One region of the Enterobacter sp. ECC-175 genome, then DNA from elsewhere that is predicted to be linked to it. Evidence: predicted binding sites of a transcription regulator. Region 1 holds the regulator's gene; the other holds the start of a gene.
What was found. The regulator Fur, encoded in region 1, represses iron uptake genes when iron is present. The targets are predictions, from matches to a motif close to ATAATAATGAGAACNACTATCAA.
Positions count from the first base shown of each region.

Region 2: a site for Fur is predicted at 2,578-2,600, ahead of efeU (iron uptake transporter permease EfeU). Genes of this name have one in related genera too.

Region 1 covers NZ_CP143776.1:1,887,233-1,894,376, forward strand. The annotation lists gene glnS (glutamine--tRNA ligase) at 1-1,559, shown strand, start outside; gene chiP (chitoporin) at 2,007-3,416, shown strand; gene chiQ (ChiQ/YbfN family lipoprotein) at 3,460-3,789, shown strand; gene fur (ferric iron uptake transcriptional regulator) at 3,935-4,381, opposite strand; gene fldA (flavodoxin FldA) at 4,673-5,203, opposite strand; gene ybfE (LexA regulated protein) at 5,353-5,646, opposite strand; gene ybfF (esterase) at 5,775-6,548, opposite strand; gene seqA (replication initiation negative regulator SeqA) at 6,732-7,144, shown strand, end outside.
Region 2 covers NZ_CP143776.1:2,269,616-2,276,759, reverse strand. The annotation lists gene efeB (iron uptake transporter deferrochelatase/peroxidase subunit) at 1-515, opposite strand, end outside; gene efeO (iron uptake system protein EfeO) at 521-1,648, opposite strand; gene efeU (iron uptake transporter permease EfeU) at 1,689-2,522, opposite strand; gene V1599_RS10650 (NupC/NupG family nucleoside CNT transporter) at 2,774-3,958, shown strand; gene V1599_RS10645 (DUF3574 domain-containing protein) at 4,030-4,449, opposite strand; gene putP (sodium/proline symporter PutP) at 4,563-6,071, opposite strand; gene putA (trifunctional transcriptional regulator/proline dehydrogenase/L-glutamate gamma-semialdehyde dehydrogenase) at 6,494-7,144, shown strand, end outside.

The sequences.
Region 1 (7,144 bases):
ACGGCTACCTGCACATTGGTCACGCGAAATCTATCTGCCTGAACTTCGGCATTGCGCAAGACTATCAGGGCCAATGCAACCTGCGTTTCGATGACACAAACCCCGCAAAAGAAGACATCGAATACGTTGAGTCAATTAAAAACGACGTGCAATGGCTGGGCTTTAACTGGTCAGGCGACATCTGCTACTCCTCTAACTATTTCGATCAGCTGTATGCCTACGCGGTGGAGCTGATCAACAAAGGTCTGGCGTATGTCGACGAACTGTCCGCTGACGAAATCCGCGAGTATCGCGGTACGCTGACGGCGCCTGGCAAAAACAGCCCGTTCCGCGACCGCAGCGTGGAAGAGAACCTGGCGCTGTTTGAAAAAATGCGTGCCGGCGGCTTCGAAGAGGGCAAAGCCTGCCTGCGTGCCAAAATCGACATGGCGTCACCGTTTATCGTGATGCGCGATCCGGTGCTGTACCGCATTAAGTTTGCTGAACACCACCAGACCGGCAACAAGTGGTGCATCTACCCGATGTACGACTTCACCCACTGCATCAGCGATGCGCTGGAAGGCATTACGCACTCGCTGTGTACGCTGGAGTTCCAGGACAACCGTCGCCTGTACGACTGGGTGCTGGATAACATCACTATTCCTGTGCATCCGCGTCAGTACGAGTTCTCTCGTCTGAATCTCGAATACACCGTGATGTCCAAGCGTAAGCTGAACCTGCTGGTCACCGACAAGCACGTTGAGGGCTGGGACGACCCGCGTATGCCGACCATTTCCGGCCTACGCCGTCGTGGCTACACCGCAGCTTCTATTCGCGAGTTCTGCAAACGTATCGGCATCACCAAGCAGGATAACACCATCGAGATGGCCTCCCTGGAATCCTGCATTCGCGAAGATCTCAATGAAAACGCGCCGCGCGCGATGGCCGTAATCGATCCGGTTAAGCTGGTTATCGAAAACTATCCGCAGGGTGAAAGCGAGCTGGTCTCCATGCCTAACCATCCGAACAAGCCGGAAATGGGAAGCCGTGACGTGCCGTTCAGCGGCGAGATCTGGATTGACCGCGCTGACTTCCGTGAAGAAGCGAACAAGCAGTACAAGCGTCTGGTGCTGGGTAAAGAAGTGCGTCTGCGTAACGCCTACGTCATCAAAGCCGAGCGCGTTGAAAAAGACGCGGAAGGTAACATCACCACCATCTTCTGTTCTTACGATGCGGAAACGCTGAGTAAGGATCCTGCCGATGGCCGCAAGGTGAAAGGCGTTATCCACTGGGTGAGCGCTGCCCACGCGCTGCCGGTAGAGATTCGCCTGTACGATCGCCTGTTCAGCGTACCTAACCCTGGTGCGGCCGAGGACTTCCTGTCCGTCATCAACCCTCAGTCGCTGGTGATTAAGCAGGGTTATGCTGAGCCGTCTCTGAAAGCGGCTGAAGCGGGCAAAGCGTTCCAGTTCGAACGTGAAGGGTATTTCTGCCTGGACAGCCGCCACAGCACGGCGGAAAAACCGGTATTTAACCGTACCGTAGGCCTGCGTGATACCTGGGCTAAATCAGGCGAATAATTTCGCCGCAGTGGTCAATGAGAAACAAACGCCGCTTATAGCGGCGTTTTTTTATTTAACGATCAGGCCATTAACGATATGAGCTTACACGCGCGCAGATAAAATCAGGTCAATGTCGTGCTACTTATTTTATTAAAATAAAGTTGTAATATTTACAGGGGGTATGGAGCTTAAAAAATAAACGCAAATAATGCATGTTATTGCGTAAAAATAGCCCTTATGCCTTGTAAATCCTCGCTTCATCTGAGTTGTTACAAATAGCTACTAAATATGTGCACTTCGTCATAATCCTGAGTTTTGCCTTCTAAAAAGCATTGATAATTCGCGTCGCGAAAAATAACCTAAAGACGGTAGTTAATTCGAGGGTATTTCTAACTACCCCTGACCATTAGGTCTTTTATATTTTCGCCGTTTTAGGCGCTTTAATTCGTCAAAGAGGAATAATCTATGCGTACGTTCAGTGGCAAACGTAGTGCGCTGGCGCTGGCTATTGCCGGTGTGACAGCATTGTCGGGGTTAGCGGTGACTCCAGAAGCTAAGGCAGCAGGTTTTATCGATGATTCTACCCTTACCGGGGGGATCTATTACTGGCAGCGTGAACGTGACCGTAAAGACGTCGCTGAAGATAAGTACAAAACAAACCTCTCTCACTCAACATGGAACGCCAACCTTGATTTCCAGTCAGGCTATGCGGCGGACATGTTCGGCCTGGATATTGCCGCATTTACCGCGATTGAAATGGCGGAAAACGGCGACAGCGGCCACCCGAACGAAATTGCCTTCTCCTCCAGCAATAAAGCCTACGATGAAGACTATTCGGGCGATAAAAGCGGTATCAGCCTGTATAAAGCGGCGGCAAAATTTAAATACGGCCCGGCGTGGGCTCGCGCGGGCTACATTCAGCCAACCGGCCAAACGCTGTTAGCCCCGCACTGGAGCTTTATGCCTGGTACTTACCAGGGGGCGGAAGCCGGGGCGAACTTTGACTACGGTGATGCGGGTGCGTTGAGCTTCTCCTACATGTGGACCAATGAGTACAAAGCGCCGTGGCACATTGAGATGGACAAGTTCTACCAGAACGACCGCAAGACTAAGGTTGATTACCTGCACTCGCTCGGTGCCAAATACGATTTCAAGAATGATCTGGTGCTTGAAGCAGCATTTGGTCAGGCAGAAGGCTTTGTCGATCAATACTTTGCCAAAGCCAGCTACAAGTTTGACGTCGCGGGCTCTCCGCTTTCAACCAGCTATCAGTTCTACGGGGCGCGCGATAAGGCCGACAACAACACCATTAATGATATCTACGACGGCACGGCCTGGCTGCAGGCGCTGACCTTTGGCTATAAGGTGGCCGAGGTAGTGGATTTGCGCCTGGAAGGGACGTGGGTGAAGGCGGAAGGGCAGCAGGGCTACTTCCTGCAGCGCATGACGCCAACCTACGCCTCCTCAAACGGTCGTCTCGACATCTGGTGGGATAACCGCTCAGACTTTAACGCCAACGGTGAAAAGGCGGTGTTCTTCGGGGCGATGTATGACCTCAAAAACTGGGATCTGTCGGGCTGGGCCGTCGGTGCGTCCTATGTTTACGCCTGGGATGCAAAACCGGCCGACTGGTTTATCAACGCCGCAGGCCAGCGTGAAGACTACGCGTCCAACAAAATCAAAGAGTCTGCGTACAGCCTTGATGCGATGTACACCGTACAGGACGGCCGTGCGAAGGGCACCATGTTCAAACTGCACTTCACTCAGTACGACAACCACTCCGATATCCCAAGCTGGGGCGGTGGTTACGGCAACATCTTCCAGGATGAGCGCGACGTGAAGTTCATGGTTATCGCCCCATTCACTATCTTCTGATAAACGCTCTGGCGGGCTAAGGCCCGCCGGAATGGAGACGGCTATGTTTAAGAAAATCGTACTTGTCGCGGTGATGACCGCCGGGCTTGCGGCCTGCGCAACCTCACCGGGGCCGAAAGAGGATTCGCGTCTAAAAGAGGCGTACAGCGCCTGTATCAATACCGCGCAAGGCTCGCCAGAAAAAATCGAGGCCTGTCAAAGCGTGCTGAACGTGCTGAAAAAAGAGAAGGCGCACGAGCAGTTTGCCACGCAGGAGAGCGTTCGCGTGATGGATTACCAGGCCTGCATCCAGGCGCGTAAAACCGGAAACGATCAGGAAGTGGCGAAGCGCTGCGATAAAATCTGGCAGGAAATTCGCAGCAACAATAACTAATGCGCTGTATTCACGCCCGGTGGCGCTGCGCTTACCGGCCTGCAAAGGTGTCACAGCCCCTCAGGCCCGGTAAGCGCAGCGCCACCGGGCTTTTTTAGGCAAAAAAAAAGCCAACCTCGCGGCTGGCTCAGAGTATGAATACGGATTATTTGGCGTCGTGTGCGCGGTCGTTCTCGCGGCAATCGCCTTCAGCGCAGTGACCATACAGGTACAGGCTGTGGTTGGTGAGGCGGATACCATGACGCGCAGCGATTTCACGCTGGCGTGATTCGATGGAATCATCGCTAAATTCAATAACCTTGCCGCAGTCGAGGCAGATCAGGTGATCGTGGTGGTGCTGCTGAGTCAGTTCGAAAACAGATTTACCGCCTTCGAAATTATGACGGGTAACAATGCCCGCGTCATCAAACTGGTTCAGCACACGATAGACGGTTGCCAGGCCAATTTCTTCACCCATATCGATAAGACGCTTGTAAAGGTCTTCCGCACTGACATGGTGATTGTCTGGCCCCTGAAGCACTTCAAGGATTTTTAACCGAGGAAGCGTTACTTTCAGGCCAGCCTTCTTTAATGCGGTATTGTTGTCAGTCATGCGGAATCTGTCCTGTTGCTAAACGATTCACTTCAAAAGAAGAAGTGACAGAGAATGCACTTGGGATAATGCGTCTCATTATAGAACTGCCACGCCTAAATGAAAACTGCAAGTCTCAAGCAAAATATGCTTATAAAAATGGGGTATCACCAACAAACTTGTTCGATGGAGCCCACGTTTTACCAGGGGGATATTGTACAGGTCTGAACGGAAAAGTTAAAAGTTTGTAGCAATTAATTTAATCGGTTTGACCTGGACAACGGGCGCAACCGGAGTCGCGCCGCAGGGATATCAGGCGTTGAGGATGTCGTCCAGGTTCAGCTCTTCACGAACCTGCTTCACCCATTTTTCAACGCGTTCGGCGGTCAGTTCTGGCTGACGGTCTTCGTCAATGGCCAGGCCAACAAAGTGGTCGTCATCAGCCAGGCCTTTGGAGGCTTCAAAGTGATAGCCCGCGGTTGGCCAGTGGCCAACAATAGCCGCGCCGCGCGGCTCAATGATGTCGCGGATAGTACCCAGCGCATCACAGAAATACTCCGCGTAGTCTTCCTGATCGCCGCAGCCGAACAGGGCGACCAGCTTGCCGTTAAAGTCCACTTCTTCAAGCGTAGGGAAGAAATCATCCCAGTCGCACTGCGCTTCACCATAGTACCAGGTCGGGATGCCCAGCAGCAGGATGTCATAGCCTTCGAGATCTTCTTTGCTGCTCTTGGCGATGTCGTGCACATCGGCAACGTCTTTACCGAGCTGTTTTTGAATGTTTTTTGCGATGTTTTCGGTATTGCCGGTGTCACTGCCGAAGAAAATGCCGATGATTGCCATGAGTAAAATAACCTCTTGAAACTTAATAGTATGGTGGCGCAAATTGTCCACGGATAAGGGCAATAATAGCAGAACACGCAACCCTGCGGAAACAGCTATCGCGCAGGACTGCACTCTGTGCTACATGAAAAGAGAGATTTGGGGGATTTTCAGACTTTTACTTTAGCGCGAAGCGTATCAAGCTGGGCGATCAGCATCGCTTCGATCAGCTCGCTGCGGCTAATGTTGCGTGCTTCAGCCAGCTCGTTAAGCGCATCAACCGCGTCAGCGTTAAGCTTCAGTTCGACACGCTTAAGCCCACGATTTTTATCGCGTTTAAGCTGGTTGCGTTTATTAATACGCAGCTGTTCGTCACGCGAGAGCGGATTCGTTTTCGGTCGTCCCGGTCGACGCTCATTCGCGAACAGATCTAGTGTCGTACGGTCCGTTTGTTCTTTGGCCATGATTCTGAGACTTCGGGGGAAACACGCCGCCCTGCTAAAGCCCGGGCGATAAGCGCGCCATCATACATCAGCGAAAACGACACGCCAACGACTGGAAGCCCGCAGCCTTCCAGTCGCTGACTTTTTAATCAATTCGCAGTATCAGTGAGATAGCGACGGATGGCGCGCAGGACGGCGTCCGGTTTTTCCGCGTGAACCCAGTGTCCAGCTCCGGCAATCACGTGGGCTCGCGCCTGAGGGAATTGCGCCAGCAGCGCGTCGCGGTACGCGTCGGTGACATAAGGCGAGTTACCGCCGCGGATAAAGAGGGCAGGGTGCGGCCAGGCGGGAACACTTTCCCAACCCACAATGTGAGAATACTGATCCCACAGAACGGGAACATTAAAGCGCCACTGGCCGTCAACAAACGATTTCAGCAGAAACTGCACCACGCCTTCCTCATCAAGATGCTCGCGCATCACGGTGGCGGCCTGTTGGCGAGTGGAAACACCCTCCTCGGTCACCGCATTGATGGCGGCAAAAATCTCGTCGTGGCGGCGAACGTCGTAATCCACGGGCGCGACGTCGATGACCACCAGACCGCTGATTCGCTCGGGCGCGAGCGCGGTCAGCGCCATCACCGCTTTACCGCCCATGGAATGCCCGATGAGCGTCGCTTTTTCCAGGCTATGTGCATCCAGCGTGTCCAGCAGATCCTGCGCCATCGCCGCGTAGGTCATCTCCTCCGCGCGACCGGAAAGGCCGTGATTGCGCATGTCGACCTGCAAAATATCATGATCGACCACCAGATCGCGCGCCAGCACGCCCAGGTTATCGAGGCTGCCAAAAAGCCCGTGAACCAGGACAATGGGGGGATTATTGTTCGGCGATTGCGCAGATAGCGCTCGGGTATTCAATTTCATGGCAAAGTTCTTTTTTTACGTATGTCAGGTTAGGGTATCATGTTCACCATTCTGCCGCCCGGCTGCAAGGTTCCAGTTTAATCCGACTTTTGCCGCCAACCTGGTTTGACGCTATCCGCTGTTGGGATTTGCTCCTATAATCCCAACGACTTGTATTCAGATAAGATATCGCACTGGATTAAGATGAAAACAATCGAAGTTGATGACGAACTCTATCAGTATATCGCCAGCCAAACGCGGCATATCGGGGAGAGCGCGTCAGACATTTTACGGCGCATGCTTAAAATTTCCGCCGCCGCACAGCCCGCAACGTCCGCGCCAAAAGAGGTTGCGCCTCAGCCTGGCGTAAATGCGTCAGCAAAACCTGCCGCGACGCCAGTAAAAGATAAAGTCCGCGCGGTGCGCGAGCTGCTGCTGTCTGACGAATATGCGGAACAGAAAAAAGCGGTTAACCGCTTTATGCTGGTGCTGTCTACACTCTACTCACTGGATAACAAAGCGTTTGCTGAAGCGACCGAATCGCTCCACGGCCGTACCCGCGTGTACTTCGCCGGCGACGAGCAGACGCTGCTGCAAAACGGCAATCAAACCAAACC
Region 2 (7,144 bases), 380 kb from region 1:
AGTGAGTCATTCGGGAAGCGCGTCATTTTCTGCAGCGCCTTCGGCTTCTGATTTGCCAGGCCGTAGCGCGCGTCAAACAGCGATTCGCCGACCGAAACGGTAATCGTCAGATTATCGGGGGCGATAAACGGGCCGAGAATACCGGAGTCCATCGGCGGCAGGCGCGGGTTCGGCGTATCCGGTGCCGGGCCACCGGCGGTCAGAAACGCAAGGCGCGCCGTCAGCAGGCGGAACAGGCGTTCGAGATCCGCCTTATCGCTCGCCAGCGAATCGAACGCCACCAGCATCATCGAGGCCTGCTGCGGCGTGAGAATGCCCGACTGGTGCTCGCCGTAGAAAGGCTGCGTCTCCATGCGGGCATTGGGCGACAGCGTGCCGGGCGCGCTTTGCGGTTTCGCCGCATGCGCCACCGGGCAACCTCCCGCCAGGGCGAGTGCGCCGCTGAGCGCCCCCACCCCTTTTAACAACCGACGCCGCGAAGGTTCAGCCACGTCGTACTCGTCGTGCTTTTTCATCGTGTTTAATCCAGGCCCAGAACGCCGCGCAGCTGCGCCAGATCTTCCGCCAGCGTGGTAATCGGGCCTTTCAGCGCGTTACGGTCAGCATCGGTCAGCTTGTCATAGGTTTCGAACCCGTCTTTGGTGCGGTACTTCGCCAGAATGGCGTCGACCTTTTTGAAGTTAGCATCCACTTTTGCCAGCAGATCGCCGTTCTCTTTTTGCAGCTGCGGACGCAGCAGGTTAACAATTTTCTGCGCGCCGTCGACGTTGGCCTGGAAGTCCCACAGGTCGGTGTGGCTGTAGCGATCTTCTTCGCCGCTGATTTTGCTCGCGGCCACTTCCTCAATCAGCCCGGCCGCGCCGCCCACCACTTTTGACGGCGGGAAGGCCAGCTCGCTAATGCGCTTTTGCAGCTCCAGCACGTCGCCGTTCAGCTGCTCCGCGTATTTCTCCATCCCTTTGGTAGAGCTATCGCCAAACAGCGCTTTTTCCAGACGGTGGAAGCCGGTGAATTTCGGATCGGCGGCCTTCTGCTCGTAGTCATCTTCGCGGGCGTCAATGCTGCCGTCCAGATCGGAGAAGAGCTCGGCAATCGGCTCGATACGCTCGTAGTGCTGGCGCGTTGGGGCAAACAGTGATTTCGCTTTTTCGATATCGCCCGCTTTCACCGCGTCGGTAAAGGCCTTGGTGCTCGCCACCAGATCCGCCGTCTCTTTGGTGACGTAGGCTTTATAGGCGGTAATGGCATCGCCGAGGCTCATCAGCGCATTGCCTTTGGCCGCATCAGCGGTAGCTTCGCCCTTCACGATCAGCTTGCCTTTCGGGTTGGTCAGCAGGCCGCAGGTCATGTCGTACTCGCCCGGCTGCAGGCTGGCGGTCATCTTCTGGCTAAAGCCGGGGGCGATGTTTTCACGCTCTTCCACCACCATCACGCCTTTGAGGATCTCCCACTCCAGCGCTTTCTGGCTGTGGTTCTGAATAATAAACTGGGTTTTACCGCTGTTGACCGTCACGGTCATCGGCTCACACTGCTTATCATTGACGGTAATTTTCACCTGCGGGATATCTGCTGCCTGGGCGGCGAAGGCAGAAGCGAACAGCGCGGCAATGCCTGCGCATAACGCATTACGACGGAACTGAATTGCCATGACTCTTCCCTTTTAAAGTATGTTGTAACTAAATAACGAATTACGGCGCAACGCGCGACGCCTGGGAGCCGGCACGCGGCGGCATCGCGAAAAGCACCAGCGCCGGCACCAGATAGATAAAGTACATCGCGACTTCGCTGACGCTCGGCGTCTCCTGATAGCCAAAGATCCCTTCCAGCAGCGTGCCGGTCAGCGAATGCGTTGACAGGATATTGCTGAGGTCGAACGCCACGTCCTGGAAGTGATTCCACAGCCCGGCCTCGTGGAACGCGCGAACGGCGCCCGCCGCCAGCCCTGCCGCAACCAGCAGAATGAACAGGCTGGTCCATTTGAAGAAGGCACCGAGGTTAAGACGAATGCCGCCCCAGTAGAGCAGGAAGCCGAGCACAACCGCGGTCGCCAGCCCGAGCATCGCCCCGAGCGGCGGCCAGATGCCCACGTCCTGCTGGAAGGCGGCCAGCAGGAAGAAGACCGACTCCAGCCCTTCACGCGCGACGGCGAAAAAGACCATCACGATCAGCGCCCAGCCGTGGTTGTTGCCCTTTTGCAGCGCCGTATCCACCGCCTGCTCCAGCTGAACCTTGACGTTGCGGGAGACTTTGCGCATCCAGAACACCATCCAGGTGAGGATAAAGACCGCAATCACCGCCACGATCCCCTCAAATAGCTCCTGCTCTTTCTGCGGGAACTCGCCCGTGGTTTCGTTGATGAGAATGCCAAGCCCAAGACAGAGCGCGGCCGCGAGGAAAACCCCAATCCACATCACGCCAATCCAGCGCCCGCGCTGGGTTCGCTTCAGGTAGCTGGCGATAAGGCTCACAATCAGGGCCGCTTCTAGGCCTTCACGTAACATAATGAGAAATGGAACAAACATGCGGACACCTTAAATGTTTATCGCGGTCAAGTGATGCAAAGAAAGGTAAATTCTTGTGATAGTGATTATCATTACGGTGAGAAGAAAAACAAGCGAAATGTGTTGAGTTTTAATGACGAGATGTAAACCCTTCGCCTGATAATGGTTTCCGGTATTACTTTTATGTTTATAAGTTATAACGTAAATGCCCGTTTACGGTTAACTGTCGCTGTGGCTAAATAAGCGCCTCGAAAACTAACCGAAAACTGATTATGTATCACATCCTCCATTTTCTGCTGGCCCTGGTGATTATTCTGGCGCTGGCCTGGCTGGTGAGCTTTGACCGCCGCAAGATCCGCATTCGTTATATTTTGCAGCTTATCGTTATTGAAATGGCCCTCGCCTTCTTTTTCCTGCATGCGGAAAGCGGTCTGTTCGTTATTAAATACGTGTCGGGATTTTTTGAATCGCTGCTTAAATTCGCCGGCGAAGGGACTAATTTCGTCTTCGGCGGAATGGGCGAAAAAGGGCTGGCGTTTATTTTCCTCGGCGTGCTTTGCCCAATTATTTTCATCTCTGCGCTGATCGGTATTCTCCAGCACTGGCGAATTTTGCCAATATTTATTCGGGTCATCGGCACGCTGCTGTCAAAGCTTAACGGCATGGGCAAGCTGGAATCCTTCAACGCGGTGAGCTCGCTGATCCTCGGCCAGTCTGAAAACTTCATTGCATACAAAGGGGTATTGGGCGATCTCTCCTCGCGTCGCCTGTTCACCATGGCCGCCACGGCAATGTCGACCGTTTCGCTGTCGATTGTCGGGGCCTATATGACCATGCTGGACGCCAAATTTGTGGTTGCGGCGCTTATTCTGAACATGTTCAGCACCTTTATTATCCTTTCGGTGATCAACCCGGTGCGTCCGGAAGCGGAGCCGGAGATTAAGCTCGAAAAACTGCACGAATCCCAGAGCTTCTTTGAGATGCTCGGCGAATATATTCTGGCCGGTTTTAAGGTCGCGATGATTATTCTGGCGATGCTGATTGGCTTTATTGCCCTGATTAGCGCCGTCAACGCCCTTTTCTCAAGCGTATTCGGCATGAGCTTCCAGCAGATCCTCGGCTACGTCTTTTATCCTCTGGCGTGGCTGATTGGTATTCCGCTGAGCGACGCCCTGCACGCGGGAAGTATTATGGCGACCAAGCTGGTGGCGAATGAATTTGTGGCGATGATAGAGCTGCAAAAAATCGCCCATCAGATGACGCCGCGCGGGCTGGGGATCCTCTCCATCTTCCTGGTGTCGTTCGCTAACTTCGCCTCGATTGGCATCGTCGCGGGGGCCATTAAGGGTCTGAATGAGCAGCAGGGCAACGTGGTGTCGCGCTTTGGCCTGCGCCTGGTGTACGGGGCCACGCTGGTAAGCCTGCTGTCGGCGAGCTTTGCGGGGCTGGTGCTGTAACGCCATGCCGGGTGGCGCGTCGTTTACCCGGCTTACAAAATAATGACGGCGGGTTTTCCCGCCGTTTTATTTTAAAACTGCACGCACACCGGCTGATCGACCCGCATCACCGATTCCTGCGCAAAGCGTGATTTATAGATCCCGCGCAGCGCTTCAATGTTCTTCTCGCTCTGCGCATCTTTACCGTGGATCAGCATCAGCGCCCTGCTCGGCTCGCGCGCCACCTTCCCGTCGTTGCCCAGCCACTGCCCGCGCGCCTCAAACACCGTCAGGCCATCGCGAAAGCGCGGGGTCACATCCTGGTCAACAAACTGCTGCCACTCGCTGGGGGTAATCTGCGCCCCCGCCGGACGGTTGAGGCCGAAATAGAGCGTGGTCTGCTGCATCTGGTTATCCGCTTTGCAGGTCTCCATTGCCGCGTGCTGCGCTGGTGCGTTGCAGCCTGCGAGCAAGAATAATGCCGCCGCCATAAGCCCTGTTTTGATGGTCATTGTTCGCTATCCTCATTGTTATAAGTGCAGCGATATCAACGTAAATTGCAGAATTTAGCAAGAGAGGTTTATTCCCTCTCCCCACCGGGGAGAGGGTTAGGGTGAGGGGGAAATTACTCAGCCTGGAGCTTAGACGGCGGCGCGGAGTGGTAGTGCGCGTCCGCTTCCGCAAAGCGTTTCTGCATCGCGGCAGACGGTGCTTTGCCCAGCAGGCTGAACACCACGATGCCGATGCTGCCGAAGATAAAGCCCGGGATGATTTCGTACAGGCCCAGCCACGCGAACTGCTTCCAGACGATAACGGTGACCGCGCCGATGATCATCCCCGCCAGCGCGCCGTTGCGTGTCATACGTGACCACAGAACGGAGAACAGGACTACCGGGCCAAATGCCGCCCCGAAACCTGCCCACGCGTAGCTCACCAGGCCCAGAACGCGGTTATTAGGGTTGGCCGCCAGCGCAATGGCAATTAACGCCACCACCAGCACCATAAAGCGCCCGACCCACACCAGCTCTTTCTGGCTCGCGCCTTTGCGCAGGAACGCTTTGTACAAGTCTTCGGTGATGGCACTGGAGCACACCAGCAGCTGGCAGCTCAGCGTAGACATTACCGCCGCCAGAATGGCGGAGAGCAGGATACCGGCAACCCACGGGTTGAACAGGATCTGCGCCAGCTCGATGAACACGCGCTCGGCGTTCTGGTTCACCGCGCCTGCCTGTGCCGGGTTGTTGTTGAAGTAGGCGATGCCGAAGAAGCCGACGGCGCACGCGCCTGCCAGGCAGAGGATCATCCACGTCATGCTGATGCGGCGCGCGTGAACGATGGTGTGGTGAGAATCCGCCGCCATGAAGCGCGCCAGGATGTGCGGCTGGCCGAAGTAGCCCAGCCCCCAGCCCATCAGCGACACGATGGCCACGAAGTTCAGCCCTTTCAGCATGTCGACGTTTTCAATGCTCTTCTGCTTGATCACTTCCAGCGATTCGCCGAAGCCGCCGACGGTGAAAATTACAATCACCGGCGTCAGGATCAGGGCGAAGATCATCAGGCTCGCCTGCACGGTATCGGTCCAGCTTACCGCCAGGAATCCGCCCACGAAGGTATAGAGGATGGTCGCCGCCGCGCCGGCCCAGAGCGCCGTTTCATAGCTCATGCCGAAGGTGCTCTCGAACAGGCGCGCGCCCGCCACGATGCCGGAAGCACAGTAGATGGTGAAGAACAGCAGGATCACCACCGCGGAGATAATACGCAATATGCGGCTGTTATCTTCAAACCGTCCGGTGAAGTAATCCGGCAGCGTCAGGGCGTTGTTGTTGGCCTCGGTATGCACGCGCAGGCGGCCTGCCACCAGCTTCCAGTTGATCCACGCCCCGACGGTCAGGCCGATTGCAATCCAGCTTTCAGAGATACCGGAGATGAAAATTGCGCCCGGCAGCCCCATCAGCAGCCAGCCACTCATATCGGATGCGCCCGCAGACAGCGCGGTCACCATCGGGCCCAAACTGCGGCCGCCGAGGATGTAGTCGTCAAAGTTCTTTGTTGAACGCCATGCCAAAAACCCTATCAGGATCATGCCAAAAATATAAACGAGAAATGTCACCAGCATCGGTGTGCTAATAGCCATTCAAATTCTCCAAAATATCGAGCGACAGCCGTCCGGGCTGCCTTGTTATGTCATCACCGGAACGTAGTGATGTGTGTATGTGTTTCCGTTGGGCGCGCTATCCTGCCGTATGCGCATCCCGCTGACAAACGATTTAACACTGCATTTACATCAAATTCATCCCCGCTTTGATACGAGTTTCCTATAGGTTGCACTCGCTCACGCTTTTACGGGTTGCACCTTTTAAAAGTGTTAACTCCCGCATAAAAAGAGGCTTCCCATGCAGATGCCAGCGCTTTTTTACAGCTAACCATTCGTTAACAACTCTTTCATTTTCTGGGTTGCAAACCAGGTCACATTTAACACGGTTGCACAAAGTTGCAACATGGTGGATATTTCATGCCATCTACAAAACGCGATTACAGAACAACAGGAGTTTTGGCATGGGGATGACCACCATGGGGGTTAAGCTGGATGACGCTACCCGCGAACGGATTAAAACCGCAGCGACCCGCATTGACCGCACACCGCACTGGTTAATCAAGCAGGCGATTTTTAACTATCTCGAGAGGCTGGAGAGCGAAGACAACCTGCCGGAGCTGCCTGCCCTGCTGGCGGGCGCGGCGAACGAAGGCGAAGAAACGACCGCCGCCGTGGAGGAAAGCCACCAGCCGTTCCTTGAATTTGCCGAGCAGATCCTGCCGCAGTCCGTCAGCCGCGCTGCCATCACCGGGGCCTACCGCCGTGCCGAAACCGACGCGGTGCCAATGCTGCTGGAGCAGGCTCGCCTGCCGGACGCCATCGCATCGAAGGCGCACGACCTCGCCTATCAGCTGGCCGACAGGCTGCGTAACCAGAAAACCGCCAGCGGCCGCGCCGGAATGGTGCAGGGCCTGCTGCAGGAGTTCTCCCTCTCCTCGCAGGAGGGCGTGGCGCTGATGTGCCTCGCGGAAGCGCTGCTGCGTATTCCGGACAAAGCCACCCGCGACGCGCTGATCCGCGACAAGATCAGCAACGGGAACTGGCATTCCCACATTGGCCGCAGCCCGTCGCTGTTCGTTAACGCCGCCACCTGGGGCCTGCTGTTTACCGGC